Regions from separate parts of the Paenarthrobacter sp. NPDC089322 genome, predicted to be linked through region 3. Evidence: riboswitches for the same ligand, from Rfam matches in the RefSeq annotation. Region 3 holds a riboswitch; each other region holds the start of a gene.
What was found. A riboswitch is a leader RNA that binds a small molecule or an ion and turns the genes downstream of it on or off. The one in region 3 is predicted to bind S-adenosylmethionine.

Region 1 (5,280 bases), on a different contig from region 3:
TTGGAGCCTCGCCGATACGCAAATTTTTCCAGGTTGGAGGCCCGGTTCGCCAGGCTGGCCACGAACAGCGGTGCACCCGTGAGCAGGGCGCCGGCAGTGGCGATCGCCCATCCTTTGGCTTTCCCGTGGGGAAGTGCCCGAGCGAACGCGGCGAAACCCACCGGGACAGCCACCGTTCCTGCAGCAGCAAGATGCTGGCCAACGACCCAGCCGCGCTTTCCTGCCTGGAGCATCCGGAGACGCGCAGCAGCGTCAGCAGTGATATACACACGCTGCACGGGGGAGATGCCCGCAAACCAGATCGCCGTGCCGGCGGCAATGACTGCTCCGGCACGGCGATAAGGGCGGTTTCCGCTCATGGCAGCAAGGTTAGACCTGTTTGAGGGCCTTCTCCAGATCCGAAATGAGGTCGTCCACGTCCTCGAGACCAACAGACAAACGGACCACGCCATCAGTCAGGCCAATCGCCGCACGACCCTCCGGACCCATAGCCCGGTGAGTGGTGGTAGCGGGGTGGGTGATGAGGGACTTGGAGTCGCCCAGGTTGTTGGAGATGTCGATGACACCCAGTCCATCCAGCAAGGCAAACGCCGCCTCTTTGGCAGTGCGGCCAGCCGACGGCGAGAGTTCGAACGTCAGGACGGTGCCACCGGCCTTCATTTGCTTGGTGGCAAGCTCGTACTGCGGGTGCGACTTCAGCAGCGGGTACTTGACCCAGCTGATGGCTGGCTGCTGCTCCAGCCATTCCGCGATCTTCAACGCAGAGGCCGAGCTATGGTTCACGCGCAGCCCGATCGTCTCCAGGCCCTTGGTCAACACCCACGCATTGAAGGCCGAGAGGGAAGGACCTGTGTGGCGCATGAGCTGTTTGACCGGACCGTCGATGTATTCCTTGGTTCCAAGGATCGCTCCGCCCATGACACGGCCCTGGCCGTCAATGTGCTTGGTGCCGGAGTAGACGATCACGTCCGCGCCCAGCTCGCCGCAACGCTGCAGCAGCGGAGTGGCAAAGACATTGTCGACGACGACAGTCGCTCCCGCAGCATGCGCGAGGTCGCTGACGGCTTGGATATCGACGATTTCCTGCATCGGGTTGGATGGTGATTCGAAGAAGACAGCGGTGGTCGGCCGGGAGAGGGCGTCGCGCCACTGGTCCAGGTCCGGACCATCAACGAAGACCGTTTCAACGCCCCAGCGCGGCAGGATCTCGTTGAGGATCACAAAGCATGAACCGAACAGGGAGCGGGCCGCCACCACGCGGTCACCGGCAGCCAGCAAGGCACCCAAGGCGGTGAACACCGCGGACATGCCGGACGCCGTCGCAAAGCACGCTTCGGTTCCTTCGAGCAGGCGCAGCCGCTCTTGGAAGGTAGCTACCGACGGGTTGCCGTAGCGTGAGTAGACGAAGCGCTCGTCTTCGCCGGTGAAGGCGCGTTCTGCAGCTGCGGCGGATTCGTAAACGAAGCCGGAGTTCAGGAAGACAGGCTCGGCCGTTTCCTGGAAATTGGTACGGTCAAGTCCGCCACGGACTGCCTGGGTGTCAGGGCTCCAGCCGGCGGCGTCGGGATTGAAAGTCACTTAGTCGGTCCCCAGGTTCGTCGGCAGGCCACGGTTCTTCCAGCCATTCACGGTGCGTTCGCCGTAACGGTCCGGCTCACCTTCAAAGCCTTCAAGCACGTTGTAGGACGTGAAGCCGGCTTGGGTTGCTGCGATGGCGGCAGAGATGGAGCGCTGGCCGGAGCGGCAGATGAACACGAGTTCAACGCCGTCGCCCTCGGGAGCCTGCTGCTGCAGGTCCTCGAGGAAGCGGGAGTTCGGGATGCCGCCGGCGAGGTTCCACTGGATGAACAGGGGATCGTTTTCCGTGGCCTTGGTATCGGGGATGCCGATGTGGGCCCACTCGCCCTCGGTGCGCACGTCCACCAGGATGGCGCCCTCTTCAAGCTTTGCCCACGCGTCGTGCGGGGTCAGGTCACCTGCGTAGCTCATGCGTGTCCCTCGAATGCTTCCTCGTCCTCGTAGTTCTCCAGCTGGTCCACAGCGCTCGCGACTGCGGCATCCGCGCTGGCGATGGCAGTGGGCAGCACGACCGCCTGAGCCACGATCACGTCAGTGCCGTTGAACGTCGCTGACGGGCTGCCGTGCAGTACGTAGCCTTCGGCGAGGGCGTTGCTGATGCGCTCGCAGAAGTCGCGGGTATCTGGGCCGGTAATCAGGCGGTAGGAGAGTTTTTCTTCAGTGGGTTCAGGCATTGGGCGGTGCTCCTCAGTCACGCTTGCAGTTCGAAGTGTCGAATACGCCGAGTAGTCACCTGAGGCACCCCGCCGGAGAGAGGGTTGCCGACCAGCAAGTCAGGGCTTAACGCTGGTGCTCATTACTCAAGAAAAACGTAACATCCACGGGCGCGGCGCCGCATTTGTTGCAGTGCCGGTGGGCGTCATCTTGCGTAACGGCGGCTACTGTGACTGCTGGTTCCGGAGGTCCCGGACGGCCGCGCCCACGGTGGAATAGAAATGGTCCGGCGTGAACCGGGCGGCCGTGCCCAGATGGACCAGCTTGTCCTTGACGGGCCCTTTCAGCTCAGCGAAAACCAAGTCGACACCCCGACGGGCAAGCCACTCGTCCAACGTCACAAGGTCATCCAGTGCCGTGGTGTCGATGCCCGTGATGGGTTCGGCCGCGAGGATCACATGCGTGACGTGGTCCTCGGCCTCATCCAGTTCTTCCCGGACAAAGCCCGCCAGGACCTGGCCGTTGCCGAAGAACAAGGGAGCGTCGAACCGGAGGATCAGGAGGCCCGGGATGCGTGCGCCCTCGGGATGGCGGGTGAGGTCGTGGTAGCCCGGCCGGCCTTCCTGCCCACCCAGTTCCGTCCGGTAGGGATTCCAGGCCCGCCGGACAAAGTCGAGCAGCGCCAGGGCAATGGCCACCAGGATTCCCTGCAGCACACCCACCAGGAGCACCCCGAGGAACGCCGCAAGCATCACCACGGACTCGCTGCGGCTCAGGCGCAGCAATCGGCGGACCCCAGCCGGGTCGGCAAGGGCAATGGCCGCGGCGATCACCACGGCGGCCAGCGTTGCGGAGGGCAGATACTCGGTCACCCCCGGTGCCAGCAGCATGAAGGCCAGGACCAGGGCCGCTCCGACGGCGCCCGTGAGTTGCGATTTTGCGCCCGCGTCCACGGCAACTGGAGTCCGCGAACTGCTCCCGCAGATCGGGAAACCGCCAAGGAATCCGGTGGCGGCGTTGGCGGCGCCCAGAGCGGCCATTTCCCGGTTTCCGGACACCCTCTTTCCTTCCTTGGCAGCCAGCGATTGGGACAGGACGCCGGTGTCCGCAAACGCCATCAGGGCAATGCCTGCTGCTGGCGGGACCAAAGCAAGGGCATCGGCCCAGCTGATTCCGTCCAGTGCCGGCGCCGGAAGTCCCTGCGGCAGCGCCCCGGTGACCTTGACGTCGTCGTTCAATCCCCACAGGGCCGTAGCCAGGCAGGAGGCCACCACTGCCAGCAACACCCCGGGCACTTTCCATTTCAGGAGGCGCGGGATCCAGATCAACGCCAGCGATCCCAGCCCCAAAGCCACGGCGATGTAGTTGGTGCCGCCGTCGACCACCGATGTGAAGGCCTTGCCGAGTTTCTCCCAGATCGATCCGTCGCCGGCCTCGATGCCAAGGAACGCCGGCAGTTGCGACAGGCCAACGTACACGGCAAGGCCGTTGAGGTACCCGAGCCTGATGGGTTTGGACAGCAACCCGGTGATGGTTCCCAGGCGCAGCGCAGCACCTAGGAGCATGATGACGCCAACCAATATGGCCAGGAGCCCGGCCAGTGCCACCGACTTCTCCCCGCCGCCCACGGCGAGCGGCATGATCGCTGCCGCGATCAGCGGTGCCAAAGCCGAGTCCGGGCCGAGAACCAGGATCCTGGACGGCCCGACGACGGCGTACACCAGCAACGGAACAACAGTCGCGTAGAGCCCGGTGACGGGAGGGAGTCCCGCGGCCTGCGCGTAGGCCATGCCTGCCGGAACCAGCAAGGCGAACAAGGCGGCGCCCGCCACAAGATCGTGCCGCAGCCACTCCCGCTTGTATCCCTTGAGGGCCCAGGCGCTGCGCAGTTTGTCGAGGGAGGTTCGGACTGCCGGGGGCGCACTCATACAGCGATCATTCCGGACCTAAGCGGAATGGGGAACCCGGACGGTGGCCTGGCCCCTCCAAATATGACGCTGCGGGAGCATAATTGACGCAGTACGACCCCCTGTAACTTCGCATGAAATCAGGTCGCGGTGATCGGACAAAGCGGTTCTACACTCAAGCCCATGCTGCATTTCGGATGGTTCGTGGGCCACGGCTTCGGGGTCCAGGGGTGGGGGACTCCCGGCTACAGCCTGGGCTACGACTGGAAGAAGCCTGCCCTCTACCAGGAGGCCGTGCGGGCGTTCGAACAATCGGGCCTGGACCTGTTCATCATCGAGGATTCACTGACTGTCCCGGACACATACGGCGGCACGGCCGAGGTCTCGCTGGCGCATGCGTCCTTCGCGCCCAAGCACGATCCGCTGGCGTTGGTCCCGTACCTCCTTTCGGCCACGGAGCACCTCGGGATCGTGCCGACGGTCAGCGCCTCCTTCTATCCGCCCTTCACGGCGGCACGCCTGCTGGCCACATTGCAGCACTTCTCCGACGGACAGTTGGGGTGGAACGTGGTCACCTCCGGCAGCGACCTTGCCGCCCAGAATTACGGCCTGGACCAGCAGATCGAACACGACCTCCGCTACGAGAAGGCCGAGGAATTCGTCGACGTCGTCAGGCGGCTTTGGCGGAGCTGGGAACCTGACGCTGTGCTGGAGGACGTTTCCGCCGGCGTTTTTGCCGATCACCGGAAGGTGCACCCGATCAACCACGAGGGTGACTTCTTCAAAGTCCGGGGACCGTTGAACACTGCACCTTTGCCCGAGGAACCAGTCCTGGTGCAGGCCGGTGCCTCACCGCGTGGCAAGGCATTTGCGGGCGGCCACGCCGATGTGGCGATTGCGTTGGCACGTGGTGTGGACGGTATGAAGGCCTACCGGGATTCGATCCGGGACGAGGCGGCGAAGGCCGGCAGGAATCCTGACGACATCAAGGTGCTGTTCGTCCTGAAGCCCACGGTGGTTGGTTCTGCTGCAGAGGCCGAAGAGCTGCGGGCCCAACGGCGGGAGCTCACACAGCGGGATATCGACAGCCAACTCAACTCCATCTCCTATTTGTCCGTGATCGACTTCAAGCAATTCGACC
Region 2 (5,280 bases), on a different contig from region 3:
CTTCCGCGGGTGGGCGGACCGCGTCGCGGAAGAACTCGGCAGGGGCCACGAAGACTTCGCCTACGCCAACCTCGCCATCCGGGGCCGGTTGCTGCAACAGATCGTGGATGAGCAAGTAGGCCCTTGTTTGGAACTCCAGCCCGACCTCGTGTCCATCTCAGCCGGCGGCAACGACCTCATCCGCCCCGGCGGAGATCCGGACTTGCTGGCAGAGAAGCTCGACGCCGCCGTTCAGGAACTTGGCTCCGGCGGCGCCACTGTGGTGCTCTTCAATGGACCGGACACGGCGTCCTCCGTCCTCGGGCGGATACGCGGCAAGGTGGCCATCTACAACGAAAACCTCAGGACGGTGGCCGCGCGCCACGACGCGATCGTGGCCGACATGTGGTCCCTCAGGCAGTTGGCCGATCCGCAAATGTGGGACGAGGACCGCCTGCACTTCTCGCCCTTGGGCCACCACACCATCGCCATGATGGTGCTTGATGCCCTGAACGTCCAGCACACGCTGGAACCGCTCCTGCCGAAGCCGCTGCCACCGCGAACGTGGCGCGAGGCACGCTCCTCGGACCTGGTCTGGGCGCGTGAATACTTTGTCCCGTGGGTCATCAGGAGGCTGCGCCACCAGTCCTCAGGGGACGGCATTACGCCCAAACGCCCGACGCCGGGGCCCGTCTTCGGACCCACCGGCAGCATGCTGCCCCGCGGCTGACATGACGCACGCACCGGGTGGGCGGCCCTTGGATGCCGGTTTGGGCCTGCAGCCTGAGGATGTGGTGGGACTGCGTTTGCGACGACAACAATTGCGGGCTCCCCATGCGGCGGACACCGGCGCGGCGCTCCGGAACCTCCTGGCAGTCCAGTCGCAGGAGTTTGCCTACGCCCGCTGGACCCTCGCCCAGCGGACGTACGGATCAACGGCCCAGGACGTGGAGCAAGCCGTCGCTGATGGCACCGTCCTGCGAACGCATATTCTTCGTCCCACCTGGCACTTTGTGCACCGGGAGGACCTGGGCTGGCTGATGGCGTTGTCGGCAGACCGCCTACATCAGGGAAACAAGGGCATGTACCGGCAGACCGGCGTGGACGAGGACGCTGCTGCGCGAAGCGGAAAGATCCTCGCCGAAGCGGTGGCGGGCGGTGCACATAAGACGCGCGAAGAACTTGCCGTGGTGTTGGGACAAGCCGGGTTCCCGAGCAAAGGACTTGGCTTTATCTACCACCTGATGCACGCCGAGATCAGCGGAATCCTGGTGAGCGGCACTCCTGTTCGTTCCGCCGGCGGGGCCCTCAAGCAAAGCTATGCGTTGTTTGAGGAACGGGTTCCCAACGCCGCTGGTGGCCCTTTGACCGGCGATGACCGCGATGCGGCACTGGGCCGACTCGCCTTGCGCTATTTCAGCAGCCGTGGCCCTGCCACCGTGAAGGACTGCGCGGCATGGTCCGGACTGACCCAAAAGGATGTGCGACGCGGTCTCGAGGCAGCCCATGGGCTTTCAGAAGGATCCTTGACCCCGGTGGTCATTGACGGCGTTGACTTTTACCTTGCTGCCGAGGAGGTTGAAGCGCTGGACCGGACCCCGCGGACGGCCGACCCGGAGCCGGCACTCCCGCGGGTGGACCTCATCCAGTGCTACGACGAGTACGTCATGGGGTACTCGCAATCCCGGCACTACCTCGGCGGCACGGCACCCTACTTCCCTGAGGACAACGGCCCCATGCATGTGGTCCTGCTTGATGGCAGATTGGCCGGTTGGTGGCGCCACGCTTTCTCCGGAGGAGCCTGCGAAGTGCACGTCCGCATGAACCGTGCTGCCACGGCGCCCGAACAGCAGGCGCTGGATGCCGAGGTGGAACGCTATGGGCGGTTCCTGGGGATTCAGGCCACGTTGGTGTGAAGCCCAGGCATCACTGCCTACTGCTTGGTCAGGCAACGGCTTGGTCAGGCGAAGAATGCCTCACGAAGCTGGACGGACAACTGCCCGATCTCGGTCAGGAAGCCATCGTGTCCGATGGGGGCCTCGATCAGGTGGACCGAAACATCGCCGGGAAGGTTGTCGGCGAGTTCCCGGGATTGCGCGGGGAAGTACAGACGGTCCGTATCCACCGCCGCCACGAAGAATTCGGCAGTGGCTTGGGCCAGGGCCTCCCGCAGCGTTCCCCGGCCGCGGCTGACGTCATGGGACATCAAGGCCTCGGTGATGGCGATGTAGCTGTTGGCATCAAAGCGGCGGACCAGTTTGGTGCCTTGATGGTCGAGGTAGCTCTCCACCTGGTAGCGCCCCCGCTCCCCCAGGACCGGTGCGGCCAGCGGGGTTTCCTGGTGCTGCGCTTCGCGGCCGAAGCGGAAATCGAGTTCCAGGGCCGAACGGTAGGTGATGTGGGCGATCCGGCGCGCCAATGCCAATCCTGCTTCCGGGGCAGGTCCGCCGTAGTAATCGCCGTTGTTGAAATTCGGGTCCTGACGGATGGCGAGGGTCTGCGATTGGGCGAACGCGATCTGTTCCGCCGTGCTGTAGGCCCCCACGGAGATCACGGCACAACGCCGGACACGTTCCGGAAAGGTGACTGCCCACTCCAGCGCTCGCGCACCACCCATGGAACCGCCCAGGACGGCGTGCCACGCCTGAATGCCCAAAGCGTCCGCGAGTCGCGCTTCGGCCGCGGTGCTGTCGCGGAGCGTGATAAGCGGGAACCGGGATCCCCAGGGGCGACCATCCGGAGCTTCGGACGAAGGACCCGTGCTGCCGTAGCAGCCGCCAACGATGTTGATGGAAACCACGAAGAACCTGTTGGTGTCGATGGTGGCGCCCGGCCCGACGAGCTGTTCCCACCAGCCTTCTTCGTCCGTGGCTCCCCGCGCCACGTGGGTGCTGCCGGTTAGCGCGTGTTGGATGAGGACCGCATTGGACGCATCCGCGTTCAGGCGCCCCCAGGTTTCATAGGCCAGGACAACGTTCGGGAGGTATCCGCCGGCTTCAAGATCCAGCGGACCCACGCTGGCGAACTTGACCGTTCCGTCTTCTTCGCCCGATTTCGGGAGTGCTGTAGCAGTAATGGTCATTCCTTTGACACCTAACCTCGCGCTTGCCCATCGCCTTGCGTGCGACAGGCCAGGTCCTCACCCGGGGCACCCCACCGCGGAGGAGGGTTGCCGGCCAGCAAGCCGGGGCTGTTCGCTGGCACTCATGACCTAATACGTAGAGTCTAGGAAAGACACCACCTTCATGGCGAAGAATGTGACAGCTGTGTGACGGTTTGGGGCGTTTTCGTTCAGCAAGGTGCACTTCAGAGTGCCGTCCGGCGAATATTCGTCGGACGGCACTCCCCGTGATACTCAGGTGCGGCGGTGATTATGCGCCCTTGGCACTGCGGAATCCGGCTTGAAGGTCCGCGATGATGTCGTCCACATGCTCGATGCCGACGGCCAGGCGGACCAAGCCGGGGTTGACGCCCGCAGCAACCTGCTGCTCAACCGTCAATTGGCTGTGGGTGGTGGACGCGGGGTGGATGACCAGCGAACGAACGTCGCCGATGTTGGCCACATGTGAGTGGAGCTCGAGTCCGTCGACAAAACGCTTCCCTGCCTCGACCCCGCCCTTGATGGTGAATGCCACAACCGCGCCCGTACCCCGCGGCCCGTACTTCCGTCCACGGTCATACCAAGGGCTGGACGGCAGACCCGCAAAGGCGACCGATTCGACGTCGTCATGAGCTTCCAGCCATGCCGCCACTTTAGTGGCGTTGGAGACATGGCGTTCCACGCGCAGGCTCAGAGTCTCAAGTCCTTGGGCGATGAGGAAAGCGTTGAACGGGGACACCGCGGAGCCAAGGTCGCGCAGCAGTTGGACCCGGGCCTTGAGGATGTAGGACAGGTTCGCGCCAAGCGCGCCGTCCTTCCCGAGGTCCCGGGCGTAGACGAGGCCGTTGTAGCTGGGGTCCGGTGTGTTGAAGTTGGGGAACCGCTCCGGGTCCCGGGAGAAGTCGAAGTTCCCTGAGTCCACGATCACGCCGGCGATCGCCGCGCCATGGCCGCCAAGGTATTTGGTGGCTGAGTGCACCACGATGTCCGCACCCCATTCGATGGGGCGTATCAGATACGGGGTGGAGAGGGTGTTGTCCACGATCAACGGCACACCCGCTTCGTGCGCCACCCCGGCAATTCCCTCGATGTCCAGCACGTCCTGGCGCGGGTTGGAAACCACCTCGCCGAAGAACAGCTTGGTGTTGGGCTGGACGGCCGCGCGCCACTGTTCCAGGTTGTCCGGGTCCTCAACGAACGTCACGGAGATCCCGAACTTCTTCAACGTATGCGCAAGCAGGTTGTACGTGCCGCCATAGAGGCTCGGGCTGGCCACGACGTGGTCTCCGGCTTCGGCAATGTTCAGGATCGCGAAGGTTTCCGCTGCCTGTCCGGAACTGAGCAGGAGGGCACCAAGGCCCCCTTCCAGGCTCGCGATGCGCTGTTCCACGGCGTCCTGCGTTGGGTTGCCGATCCGGGTGTAGATGGGCGCGAGCTCTGCCAGCGCAAAGCGGTTGGCGGCACTCTCAGCACTGGGAAAAACGAAAGACGTGGTCTGGTAGATCGGGAGGGAACGTGCGCCCGTTGCGCCATCAGGCTCCTGGCCTGCATGGATCTGGCGGGTTTCGAAGGACCATCCGTGGGACATTGCATTCTCCTTGTCGTAGCGCGCTGTTCTGGTTGGGCGGGTTGCGTGGGGCCAGTCTAGGAAGCGCCGGCCGTGGCGGTCCGCTTTGTGACGAAGACGGAATTTTTCGGACTTCTCGGGTCGTTTCCGCGTACCGGCATGACGCCTCGGGACGCATTTCAGTAACATCCCACCTTAGTTAGGCTGGACTTAGCTGAGACCCCGATCACAAAGTGCCAAGATGAAGCCATGCGCATGGATCACGTCTCTTACGCTTGTGAACGAGATGGCCTTTTGGCCACGACAGAACGAATTTCCGCAGCTCTGGGAGTGGACGCAGTCCGGGGCGGAGTGCACCCGCGCTTCGGCACCCGGAACATGATCATTCCCTTGGCGGATAACAAATACCTGGAAGTCGTGGAGGTCCTGGACCACCCCGCTTCCGACAAGGCACCCTTCGGCCAGGCAGTCAGGGCACGCTCGGCAGCGGGTGGCGGTTGGATGGGCTGGTGCGTCGCCGTTGACGACCTCGCTCCGTTCGAAGAACGCCTTGGCCGCTCAGCGGTACCCGGCAACAGGAAGTTCCCCGATGGCCGCGAACTGGTGTGGCAGCAGATCGGCATCCTCGGACTCA
Region 3 (5,280 bases):
CGCGGATTTCGATGAGACCAGTGAGCTTGCCCCCACCGTGGCGGCGCTGTGTGCATTGGCAAACGGGCCTTCCCGGCTAACGGGCATCGCACACCTCCGGGGCCACGAAACAGACCGGTTGGCTGCATTGGTCGCCGAGATCAACGGGCTTGGTGGCAACGTTGAGGAGACCGCGGATGGTTTGATCATCCGTCCTGCCACGCTCCACGCCGGAGTCTTCCACAGCTACGCGGACCACCGTATGGCCACGGCCGGCGCCATCCTGGGGCTCGCCGTCGAAGGAGTCCAGGTGGAGGACATCGCCACGACATCCAAGACCATGCCCGAATTCCCGCGGATGTGGGAAGCAATGCTCGAGCAGTCCCGGGACACCGACGAGGCCAGCAGCTGACCATGGGCCGCGACGCACGTTCCTGGGACGAATCCGACGTCCGGATCCGTCCCAACAAAAAGGGTTCAAGGCCCCGTACCAAGGACCGGCCAAGCCACGATGACGCCGTCATCGGCAGGATCATCACCGTGGACCGCGGACGTTACACCGCGATTGTGGATGAGGACTCCGCCAACGAGCGCATCGTCATTGCGGCCCGTGCGCGTGAGTTACGGAGGAGCCCCGTGGTCCCCGGTGACTTCGTTGCCTTGGTCGGCGACGTCTCCGGCGGGCCGGACACACTTGCCAGGCTGGTCCGCGTTGAGGAACGCAAGACCCTTCTTCGCCGCAGCGCCGACGACACCGATCCCATCGAAAGGGTGGTGGTGGCCAACGCAGACCAACTCGTTGTGGTGGTCGCCGCCGCCAACCCGGAACCGCGTACCGGTTTTATCGACCGCGCCTTGGTGGCAGCTTACGACGCCGGTATCGAGCCACTGCTGCTCGTCACCAAAGCGGACGTCAGGGATCCCGCTGAGTTGTTGTCGAATTACCTCAGCCTGGACTTCCCGGTGATCATCAGCCGCACGGCCGACGCTGAAGCCTCCGGAATCGATGCCCGCTCGGATGATGGACTTTCCGCCCGTCTCGACAGCGACGCCGTATCGCGGTTGCGGGCACACCTGGACGGGAAAGTAACCGTCATGTTGGGCCACTCCGGCGTCGGAAAGTCGACCATGGTGAACGCGTTGACAGGTGCCGAGCGCGCCACGGGCGGGGTCAACGCAGTGACGGGCCGCGGTCGGCATACATCATCATCGGCCCTGGCACTGAAACTGGCCGATGCCCCATCCGGCAGTTGGATCATCGACACCCCGGGCATCCGCTCCTTTGGATTGGCCCACGTGGATCCCGACCGTATCCTGCATTCCTTCCCGGACCTCGAGCCGGGTACGGAAGCCTGCGAGCGGGGCTGCAAGCATGACGCCGGTGCCGTCAACTGCGGCCTGGACGCGTGGGTCACCGAGGGTCATGCCGGCCCGTCAGGCGTAGCCCGCCTGTCCTCGCTGCGCAGGCTGCTCGGAGCCGACCCGCGGCTGGAAGCCAAAGAGACCAAAGAACTGGGCACAGTCAACTAGACGACCCATCTTCACGTCCCCGTGCACAGAACGATTCACGATAACTTGGTGGCATGACCCAACCCGTTTCCAGCTACAACGACGACCTGCGCCTGGCCCATGTCCTGGCAGATTCCGTGGATGCACAGACCATGGACCGCTTCAAGGCATTGGACCTGCAGATCGAGACCAAGCCCGACCTGACCCCCGTCACCGACGCCGACAAGGCAGCAGAAGAGGCGATCCGTGGCCAGTTGTCCCGCTCACGTCCCCGTGATGCCGTCCTTGGCGAGGAGTTCGGCAGCAGCGGTCATGGTTCGCGTCGCTGGATCATCGATCCCATCGACGGCACCAAGAACTTCGTGCGCGGCGTGCCGGTGTGGGCCACGTTGATCGCGCTCGTCGACGAGGGCGAACCCGTGGTTGGCGTAGTGAGCGCACCGGCACTGGGCAAGCGTTGGTGGGCGGCCAAGGGCATGGGCGCGTACACGGGACGTTCACTTGCCTCGGCCACGCGGCTCAAGGTTTCCAACGTGTCACGACTCGCCGACGCCTCATTGTCCTATTCGAGCCTCTCCGGCTGGAAAGAGCGTGGCAACCTTGACGAGTTCCTTGGCCTCACGGAAGACGTGTGGCGGACCCGTGCCTATGGCGATTTCTGGTCCTATTGCCTCGTCGCCGAGGGCGCGGTGGACATAGCCTGCGAGCCCGAACTCAACCTCTACGATATGGCCGCACTAGTGCCGATCGTCACGGAAGCGGGGGGTCGCTTTACATCCCTGGAGGGCGAGGACGGTCCCTTCGGAGGCAATGCCCTCGCCACCAATTCCATCCTGCACTCCGAAGTCCTGAAGCAACTGAATCCTGGACTGGACGATCTCCTCTGACACAGCCCGGCACGCGACTTCACGGCCGGTTTGCAGAATTTTCGACGGCGGATGCCCCCTTCCGGGGGCTTCCGCCGTTTTTTCTTCGTCAAAACGAGGATTTTCCAATCCGCCGTAACAATGTGCTTAACAAAGGATCCGGCTTTGGAACGGGCGCGGAGAGTGCCCTAACCTCTTTACAGGTCACGAGTGCCAGCGCAAAACCCCGGTTTGCTGGCCGGCAACCCTCCATTCGCGGTGGGGTGCCCCGGGTGACGACCTGGCCGGTCCGGAACGGATGCGGCAAGCGCGGATCCCTTGGGGATCCCTCTTGAGTGAGGTCCAATGAGCACTGCTACGTTCAACTCCACCATCCTGCCGTCCCTGGCCGCCGAAGAATCGGTGCGCGAAGCCGCCGCAGGCCGTCCCCTGGCCGCAGTTACCGGTGCCGAACTGCAAGCTCCCCTGATCCAGGGCGGACACGTCCGCTACGCAAACCTGGACTACGGAGCGTCCGCACCGGCCTTGACGATCGTGTCCGCATATCTGAACGAGATTCTCCCGTACTACGCGAGCGTCCACCGCGGCGCCGGATACGCCTCACAGATCAGCACCTCCGTTTATGAGAACTCCCGCAACGTGGTCCGCGAGTTCGTCGGCGGCAGGCCCGATGACTCGGTCATTTTCACGCGGAACACCACCGATTCCCTGAACCTGCTGGCCGGCTGCCTGCCTCAACTGGCCGGGAAGCACACTGGTGAGGTCCTGTACCTGGACATCGAGCACCACGCGAACCTCCTTCCTTGGCAAGGAGTCCCGCATCGCAGTGTCGTCGCCCAATCCACCTTGACCGGCACCGTGGCCAAGCTGCGTGACGAACTCAGCCAGGGTGGGGTCTCCTTGCTGGCCGTCACAGGCGCATCCAACGTAACGGGCGAGATCCTGCCTATCGCCGAACTCGCAGCACTCGCGCACGAGTACGGTGCACGCATTGTGGTGGATGCCGCGCAACTCGCCCCGCACCGCCGCATCAACATCGCCGAAGCCGATGTCGACTACGTGGTCTTCTCCGGCCACAAGCTCTACGCACCGTTCGGTGCGGGCGTCGTGGTCGGCCGCCCGGACTGGCTCGACGCCGGCACTCCGCACCTTGCCGGCGGTGGCGCGGTCCGCGAAGCACGTCTGGATTCCGTCAGCTGGGCTACGGGTCCGGCACGCCACGAGGGCGGTTCACCCAACGTTCTCGGCGCCGCGACCCTGGCTCGCGCCACTCAAGTACTGTCCGCGCTTGACCCCCAGGCGTGGCATGATCACGAGGCAGGCATCCGCTCCTATCTGGTTGAAGGTTTACGGGCAATCGATGGTGTGACCGTCCACCAGATTTTCAGCGATTCCGTGGACACCATAGGCGTGGTCAATTTCTCGGTGGAGGGATTCGACGCCGGACTGGTCGCGGCCTACCTTGCAGCTGAGCACGGCGTCGGTCTCCGTGACGGCCGCTTCTGCGCTCACCCCCTCCTCAAGCGCCTCGGGCTGCCTTCGGGGTCCTTGCGTGCAAGCTTCGGCGTCGGCTCCCGGTTGGAGGACGCGGCCCGCTTGCTCGCCGGTATCGAGGAGTTGAAGCGCACCGGACTTGGCTGGGACTACGTCGTGGACGAGGGCCGTTGGGTTCCCGCCAACGATCACCGCAGCTACCCCGAATGGGCACCGAACACTCCAGGTACCGCCGGCGCTGCACCCTGCACAGTCGACTAAGCAGGAGCCCACCTGCCGAGCACTGACCCACGGGAGCGTCCGGTAGTCCACTGACGTATTCGTTCCGGATCCTGCGGTAGATTCGTAGGTATCCCACGGCGTTTGCGGCAAAAGGAGTTTGTGCGTGGCCATGCGTTCAACTGGAGTCTCCGGCCGTATGGGCAGGGGCGGCGGCCCCCGGCTCCATGCCCGGCGCCGGCACGAACTTGGCCAGAGCTTCCAGGACGGCGGGGAGCATTATGACCGCGTGCGCCCGGGCTACCCGGCAGACTCCGCCGATTGGTTGATTCCCCCCGGTGCAATGTCCGCCGTTGACGTTGGTGCGGGCACAGGAAAGTTCACTGCACTTCTGGTTAAGCGTAACTTGGCGGTGACCGCCGTCGATCCTTCCAACGACATGCTGGAACAATTGCGAAAGTCCTATCCGCACGTCATTGCACTGGAGGGAACGGCCGAGGCGACCGGACTGGCGGACTCAGCATTCGACGTCGTCAGCGTTGCCCAGGCGTGGCACTGGTGTGACCCGCTCGAGGCGAGCACGGAGCTGGCCCGTATCCTCAGTCCGCAAGGGGTTCTGGGCCTGATCTGGAACCAACTGGATACCTCTGTACCTTGGGTCCACCGCCTTTCACGCATCATGCATGCCGGCGACGTCCACAAACCGGGTTTCCGGCCGGTCATCGGCCCGGAATTCAAGGACGCAGAGAGCCACCTCACGACGTGGACGGACACGGTTTCGCCGGAAGATGTCATGGAACTGACCAAGTCCCGCAGTTATTACCTCCGCGCCAATGACACTACCCGCGCGAAGGTCATGGCCAACCTTGAGTGGTACTTGTACGAGCATCTTGGCCATGCGCCGGGAGAGCTTCTCGGATTGCCCTACCTCACGCAGACCTGGCGGGCCCGCAAGGCCTGAATCCCGCGGCCACGGTAGGCTTGGACTGTGAAGACCAGTACGCCCTCCTCCTCGATCGAGGACTACGTCAAGGTCATTTACTCCTACACGGAGTGGCAGGACAAGCCCATCACGTCATCCCAACTGGCCCAGCGGCTGGGTGTTGCCAACTCGTCGGTGTCCGAGATGGTGCGAAAACTCAAGGACCAAGGTTTGGTGGACCACCAACCCTACAGTGCCATTCGGTTGACGCCGGAAGGCATGCGCCTGGCG

Region 1: another riboswitch for S-adenosylmethionine. It lies ahead of AB0N65_RS14150 (DUF1737 domain-containing protein); the one in region 3 lies ahead of AB0N65_RS04620 (aminotransferase class V-fold PLP-dependent enzyme).
Region 2: another riboswitch for S-adenosylmethionine. It lies ahead of AB0N65_RS08455 (homoserine O-acetyltransferase); the one in region 3 lies ahead of AB0N65_RS04620 (aminotransferase class V-fold PLP-dependent enzyme).

The regions. Positions count from the first base shown of each region.
Region 1 covers NZ_JBFBGW010000014.1:30,259-35,538, reverse strand. The annotation lists gene AB0N65_RS14165 (hypothetical protein) at 1-359, opposite strand, end outside; gene AB0N65_RS14160 (O-succinylhomoserine sulfhydrylase) at 370-1,578, opposite strand; gene AB0N65_RS14155 (rhodanese-like domain-containing protein) at 1,579-1,989, opposite strand; gene AB0N65_RS14150 (DUF1737 domain-containing protein) at 1,986-2,252, opposite strand; SAM riboswitch class IV at 2,267-2,379, opposite strand; gene AB0N65_RS14145 (SulP family inorganic anion transporter) at 2,457-4,160, opposite strand; gene AB0N65_RS14140 (NtaA/DmoA family FMN-dependent monooxygenase) at 4,290-5,280, shown strand, end outside.
Region 2 covers NZ_JBFBGW010000006.1:28,481-33,760, reverse strand. The annotation lists gene AB0N65_RS08465 (SGNH/GDSL hydrolase family protein) at 1-709, shown strand, start outside; gene AB0N65_RS08460 (winged helix DNA-binding domain-containing protein) at 711-1,895, shown strand; gene AB0N65_RS08455 (homoserine O-acetyltransferase) at 1,940-3,061, opposite strand; SAM riboswitch class IV at 3,076-3,191, opposite strand; partial or broken gene AB0N65_RS08450 (bifunctional o-acetylhomoserine/o-acetylserine sulfhydrylase) at 3,351-4,688, opposite strand; gene AB0N65_RS08445 (VOC family protein) at 4,896-5,280, shown strand, end outside.
Region 3 covers NZ_JBFBGW010000003.1:137,832-143,111, reverse strand. The annotation lists gene aroA (3-phosphoshikimate 1-carboxyvinyltransferase) at 1-391, shown strand, start outside; gene AB0N65_RS04630 (ribosome small subunit-dependent GTPase A) at 394-1,509, shown strand; gene hisN (histidinol-phosphatase) at 1,563-2,375, shown strand; SAM riboswitch class IV at 2,557-2,670, shown strand; gene AB0N65_RS04620 (aminotransferase class V-fold PLP-dependent enzyme) at 2,700-4,109, shown strand; gene AB0N65_RS04615 (class I SAM-dependent methyltransferase) at 4,267-5,028, shown strand; gene AB0N65_RS04610 (metal-dependent transcriptional regulator) at 5,056-5,280, shown strand, end outside.